2 regions of the Pontibacillus salicampi genome follow, and region 1 is predicted to be linked to the other one. Evidence: riboswitches for the same ligand, from Rfam matches in the RefSeq annotation. Region 1 holds a riboswitch; the other holds the start of a gene.
The links. Region 1 has a riboswitch for glycine ahead of gcvT (glycine cleavage system aminomethyltransferase GcvT). Riboswitches for the same ligand answer to the same signal wherever they lie in the genome.

Region 1 (3,424 bases):
GATAAATTTTTCGTCCTTCTTGGCGTTCGATAGGAATTCCACTACTTTCTTAGCTTTGGAATGATGCGGCATTTGTTCAATGTAGTGAACCATCTCTTTTAATTGTTCAGCCCGTTCAGGGTGAATGTCCTCATTCTTTAGCATGTTCTGAATAGATAGAAAGCATGCTTCGCGACTTGAGCATAATTCTCTCAGTAGTGTAATGTTAGCAAATGCAAAACCTCCACTTGTAATTCGGGATAGGAAATCATATGCTTCTTGTTCTTCTTTTGAAAATTCGAGAGAAATAGTTTCTACGTGGCGTTTTGTCCAATCGACACCAGTTTCTTCCCTGCGATGTCGGATCATAACTTTTTTGACGAGGGATTTTAGATGTTCATCGTTGGATAATTGATTTCTATTTTTTCCAAATTGCTTGGTGAAGTCTTCGTAATTTCCTAGATGTCCCGGTTTTAGTATAGATACGAGATTAAAGATATCCACTAAGTGATTTTGTACAGGTGTAGCAGTCAATAGCAGACAATACTTTTTCTTAAGCTGCTGAACAAATTCATAGTTTTTTGTTTTATGATTTTTCAGTTTGTGAGCTTCATCAATAATAATCATGTCATATTCCGTATCTAAAATGATCTCCCGATGTGGAGCACGTTTTGCTGTATCTATGGAAGATACAACAACCTCATAATCCCATATATGTGTCTTTCTTTGGGCAGCTGCAGGTATATAAAATTTCTGATTCATCTCTCCAACCCACTGATTTACTAGGGAAGCTGGTGCTAGAATGAGCACTTTTTTCACTAGCCCTCTTATCATATACTCCTTCAAAATTAATCCAGCTTCTATTGTCTTTCCTAATCCTACCTCGTCTGCCAGAATAGCTCGGCCGTTCATTTGTTCAATCACGGTCTGAGCGCTTTTTATTTGGTGAGGCAGAAATTCAATTTGAGGTAAGTATTGAGGCGAGTGGAGTCCCTTGAAGTCAGGCGTTGCTAGCTTTTTAGACGTTTCATAAGCCATCTTAAATAATTCAAAAGAACAGAAAGGACCATCCGATAGAAGGTCTGATTCCAGCTTTTCATCTAGAGTGGTATTCCAGCGTATCTCATTTGTCATGGGGTTCACCTCTTGTCATAAGTAATCTACTACTTTCGGGAATGGTATGGGCTTCATACATAATCAGGAAAAAAACATGCCTTGTTTTATAGGTACACACCGTCAAATTGCTATGATATAATGACAGTACATTCACACAATTTTTAATTATTGTTTACATTTTTACTGTATATATGAAATAGGTTGCCCTATTTTTTACATTTTCATAATTGCGAATGATTACAAGGGGAGAGACTGCACTATGATGCAGCGCCGAAGGAGCAAGTTATCATTACGAATCTCTCAGGCAAAAAGACTCTTGTAGGACGCAGCTCTGGAGAGCGTCTGATAGAAATCAGACCACCCAAGAAGAAAACAGTTATCGATTTAAATGTTCCGTATGACTGCGAAACTTTCTGGTGCATGGACAGGGAATGACACTTTTTAGTGCTTCCCTGTTTTTTTATGGATTATTTTCAGAAAATTGTGATGCTAGTCATACTACAGATAGAACAAATCGCAGGAGGTAGTATATGTCTCATTTAAAAAGAACACCCTTGTATCCAGAATTTACGAAGGCAGGTGCCAAAACGGTAGATTTTGGTGGCTGGGAAATGCCTGTTCAGTTTACTTCTATCATGGAAGAGCATCATGCAACTCGTAATAAGGCAGGATTGTTTGATGTATCCCACATGGGGGAGATCCTCGTTACTGGACCTGACAGCGAAGCGTTTTTACAAAAAATGCTCACCAATGATGTATCGAAACTAACCCCAAATCGTGCTCAATATACCATTATGTGTTACGAGAATGGAGGAACAGTAGATGACCTTCTCGTGTACAAGTTAAAAGAGAATGAGTACCTGTTAGTCGTCAATGCTGCGAACACTGAGAAAGACTTTACATGGCTTCAAAAGCACGCTACAGAGAATGTAGTGGTAGGCGACCGGTCAGAAGATTATGTCCAATTGGCTTTACAAGGCCCTGAAGCAGAAGACATCTTACAGACATTAACAGAAGAAGACTTGTCTGAAATTAAGTTCTTCCGATTTAAGCAGCATGTCTATTTTAAAGGTATAGATTATCCTGCTATTGTATCGAGAACTGGCTACACGGGCGAGGATGGCTTTGAAATCTACCTATCCCCTCAAGGGGGACAGCCGTTATGGCAATCCATCCTAAAAGCAGGAGAAGCTAAAGGAGTACAGCCAATTGGGCTGGGAGCTCGAGATACCCTCCGGTTTGAAGCTAATTTGGCGTTGTATGGGCAAGAGCTTAGTGCCGACATAACCCCGATAGAGGCTGGTCTATCCTTTGCAGTTAAAACAAATAAGGCAGCAGATTTTATTGGGAAAGAAGTATTAAAGCATCAAAAAGAGCATGGTCCAGCAAGGAAATTGGTCGGTATTGAGATGCTGGAGAAAGGTATCCCCCGTTATGGATATCCAGTATTAGTGGAAGAGGAAGAGGTTGGGTTTGTTACTACTGGGACTCACTCACCTACATTGGATAAGAAGGTTGGTCTAGCTATACTCGAAACGCATTACACTGAGGTAGGGCAAGAGGTGAACGTGCAAATTAGAAAGAGGACATTACGGGCAAAAGTAGTGCCTACACCGCTATACAAGCGGTCGTAATGACGAAGGGGGATAAGAAGAATGACCTACAGATATTTACCAATGACAGATCAGGATAAAGAAGCAATGCTTTCGTCTATTGGTGTTACTTCTACCGAGGAGTTATTTGCAGATATTCCGGAAGAAATAAGATACAGGCAGCAGCTACCATTGAAGAAAGCGCCAAGTGAACCAGAATTGTGGAATGAGTTAGCCGCTTTGGCTGAAAAGAATAGCAATACGAAGCAAAATGTGTCTTTTTTAGGGGCGGGTGTATATGATCATTACATACCGTCCATCGTGAATCATGTTCTATCTCGTTCAGAGTTTTATACTGCCTACACTCCATATCAGCCTGAGATTTCACAAGGAGAGCTGCAAGCCATCTTTGAATTTCAAACGATGATTTCAGAGCTTACAGGAATGGAAGTATCAAATTCTTCTATGTATGACGGAGGAACAGCGCTAGCGGAAGCAGTTACCTTAAGTGCGGGTCATACGAAACGTAAGAAAATTCTAGTTTCCAAGACAACCCATCCACAGTCCATCGAGGTTATTCATACGTATGCTAAAGGGCAAGGACTCCAAGTCATTGAAATTGATGAAAAGGACGGGCTCACAGATTTAGCTGCATTAGAACAAGAGCTGGAGGATACAGCTAGTGTGGTTATCTCGTATCCAAATTTCTACGGACAAATCGAACCGTTAAAAGAAGT
Region 2 (3,424 bases), on a different contig from region 1:
TATGAACGAATTCAAACAATTAATCCTTCGCTACATTTTTGATGTGGAATCAGTAGAAGATGTACCACAATATACATTGACTGAGGACGATTGGAAGAAGATTCATGAACTTTCAAACGAACGCTATCAACAGTGGGAATGGAATTATGGAAAATCTCCTGCAGCAAATATTCAACACTCCCATCGATTCGATGGAGGTACGGTGGATGTTCGTCTAGACGTGAAAAAGGGAATCATTGAGAATGCCAAGATTTATGGTGATTTCTTTGGTGTTGGAGATGTGAGTGAGATTGAGGACCGACTCATTGGTGCCCGTTATGAACGAGCATCTATTGATGAAGCTATTGAAGATTTAGATATCTCTCACTATCTTGGACGTATTTCTCGTGAAGACTTCTTGTCTCTCATTTATTAAACCCATTACAGGAGCGAACCTACCAAGAGGCTCGCTCTTTTTACTTTTTTCCAAAAACAATGATATCTATCTTCCTTCATTTCTGGTAGATTATGTTATAAAGGAAATCTAAATAGTAGGTGAACAAGCATGAAGCAGTTGTTATGGAGTATTATTGGTGTAGCCTCTTTAATGGGCAGTTTCTTTCTGTTATTTATTGTTCCAACGCGCTGGTTAAAAGTAGAACGTATAGGCTGGGAAACAAAGGTCACGAAAAAAATTGTACAAATCAGCGATATTCATATGAAGCATCTTCGAGTTCCTCTATCCACTATTAAAGGGGTCATTGAAAGCGAACAGCCAGATTACATCTTTCTAACTGGGGATTTTATTGATGAAAACGAAGCTGAACTATTGAAGCTTGATTCCTTCCTCGAAATGATTGCAACCACTGGCGTGGAAACATATGCTGTGCTGGGAAATCATGACCGTTATCTCCAATCGTTGGATGACTTAGAGCATTTGTTACGCTCCCATCAGATTACGTTGTTAAAAAACGAATGGGTGGAAAAAGAAGATGTCTTTCTAGTCGGCATTGATGATTTTGGGGAGGGGCAGCACGATATGGAAACAAGCTTTTCCTTCTCTAACCCTGAACAAAAAGATGTTATCGTTTTAACCCATGATCCTGAAATCATGACAGAATTGGATCGTCCTTTTACGATGCTTGTTGCTGGCCACCTCCATGGAAAACAAGTAAATATCCCATATTTTTTTAAGTTGGTAAATATGGGAAGTGTAGCGCGTTCTGGTAAATACCAGGGTAAACATCCTCACGATAAAGGACATTTCTACATTTCCAAAGGGATAGGGCAATCGAATTTGAATATCCGCTTTCTTGTCCGAAGTGAACTAACCATTCATGAATTAGGCAAAAGATAAGCTTGTTTAGCCGTTGACCGACAACTATTTGGTTGGTATGATGACTTTAGTACATTAAAATAATAGTGGCTACGATTGCTGTGGGTAACACTATAGCAGGAGCACATTCTGGAGAGACCACTTTAGTAGTGGCGCCGAAGGGTTCACAATCTCAGGCAAATGGACAGAATCGCGAGAGAACACAACAACTCATGCATTATGTGTGTTCATTAGTGATTCATAAGAGATTGGAGCTGCTTCCAATCTTTTTTTAATTGGCTTTCTTTAGAAGAAAAGACCAGCAAAATTTAATTAGATATACAATAACACGACCGAGGTGACAAACAAGATGGAGAGACGTCGAGCAGTAGTAAGTGTAATAGGGAAAGATCAAGTAGGTATCATTGCGAAAGTAACTACTGTACTAGCAGATAAGAATATTAATGTGTTGGATATAAGCCAGACGATTGTGGAAGAGTTTTTTACCATGATGATGGTAGTCGATGTTGGGGCAGCACAGGATTTAGATGGAGTTAGAAAAAGTTTAGACACTATAGGAAACGAAGTGGGTGTCCAAATCCATTTACAGCTGGAAGAAGTATTCCAGGCAATGCATCGTGTATAGGAGGATAAGCAATGAATATTGAACTGAATGAAATTACTGAAACCATTCGCATGGTACAGATGGAGAACCTAGACATACGAACGGTTACTATTGGAATCGATCTCAGAGATTGCGCTGATAGCGATGTGGAGAAGATGAAAGAACGCATTTATGATAAAATCGTCAGCTATGCCAAGGATTTGAAGCCCTATGCCGAACAGGTAGAAAAAGAGTATGGAGTTCCCATTATTAACAAACGCATTTCTGTAACACCAATAGCAGAAATTCTTGGTGGCGCGACGAGAGAAGAAGCCATTGAGGTAGCTAAAACGCTGGATAAGGCAGCTAGAGATACTGGGGTTGACTTCATAGGAGGCTACTCCGCACTTGTCCATAAAGGGGTTACCAAAGGAGATCAGACATTATTGGACTCCCTTGCAGAAGCTTTATCTGTCACAGAACGAGTCTGTGCTTCTGTTTCGGTTGCTACTACTAGGACAGGAATAAATATGGACGTGGTTAAACAAATGGGGGCCATTATTAAAGAAGCCGCTGAACGCACTAGAGACCAGGACGGTATTGCCTGTGCGAAGCTGGTTGTCTTTTCCAATCCGGTAGAGGATAATCCCTTTATGGCAGGAGCCTTCCACGGTACCGGAGAAGGGGAAGCCGTCCTAAATGTTGGAGTAAGTGGACCCGGTGTTGTATTGAGTGCATTGAAACGCCACCCTGAAGCAGATTTAGGTGAGGTGTCGCAAATCATTAAAAAGACGGTATTTAAAATAACAAGAGCTGGAGAACTAATAGGCAGAACAGTTGCCGATCGTCTCAGTGTTCCGTTTGGAATCTTAGACCTTTCTCTTGCACCTACCAATGCTATGAATGATAGTGTTGCAGAAATACTAGAGGAAATTGGTTTAGAGCGCGTAGGTACCCATGGCACCATTGCTGCTCTTGCGCTAATGAATGATGCAGTGAAAAAAGGCGGAGCGATGGCAAGCTCATACGTAGGTGGATTGAGCGGAGCCTTTATTCCAGTCAGCGAGGATAATGGGATGATACAAGGTGTGAACGATGGATCCTTAACTCTTCCAAAGCTCGAGGCTATGACCTGTGTTTGTTCAGTTGGCCTTGATATGATTGCTCTTTCCGGTAAAGCTACTGCTGCAACGCTATCTGGAATCATTGCAGATGAAGCAGCTATCGGCATGATCAATAAGAAAACCACTGCTGTAAGGGTTATTCCAGTACCGGATAAAGAAGAGGGAACGATGGTGGAATTTGGCGGATTATTAGGAAGAGCACCAGTCATGGGCGTAAATGGCTTTAGCTCTGAAGCGTTTATTAATCGGGGCGGACGTATTCCAGCTCCTTTACAAGCGTTAATAAATTAAGGATACTGCAAGAAGAGTCTACAGGAGAAGTCTGTAGGCTTTTTTCTGTTCCAGCAATTCGACTTAATGAGAGTATTGCTTGTCAGAAAGTTTTTAATATTTTATAATATA

Region 2: linked by a shared signal. The riboswitch ahead of ACFFGV_RS07990 (ACT domain-containing protein) and the one ahead of gcvT (glycine cleavage system aminomethyltransferase GcvT) in region 1 are both predicted to bind glycine.

What each region holds. Positions count from the first base shown of each region.
Region 1 covers NZ_JBHLTP010000003.1:385,673-389,096, forward strand. The annotation lists gene ACFFGV_RS03405 (DEAD/DEAH box helicase) at 1-1,113, opposite strand, end outside; glycine riboswitch at 1,329-1,421, shown strand; gene gcvT (glycine cleavage system aminomethyltransferase GcvT) at 1,626-2,729, shown strand; gene gcvPA (aminomethyl-transferring glycine dehydrogenase subunit GcvPA) at 2,751-3,424, shown strand, end outside.
Region 2 covers NZ_JBHLTP010000004.1:259,917-263,340, forward strand. The annotation lists gene lplA (lipoate--protein ligase) at 1-415, shown strand, start outside; gene ACFFGV_RS07985 (metallophosphoesterase) at 545-1,336, shown strand; glycine riboswitch at 1,435-1,513, shown strand; gene ACFFGV_RS07990 (ACT domain-containing protein) at 1,665-1,940, shown strand; gene ACFFGV_RS07995 (PFL family protein) at 1,952-3,313, shown strand.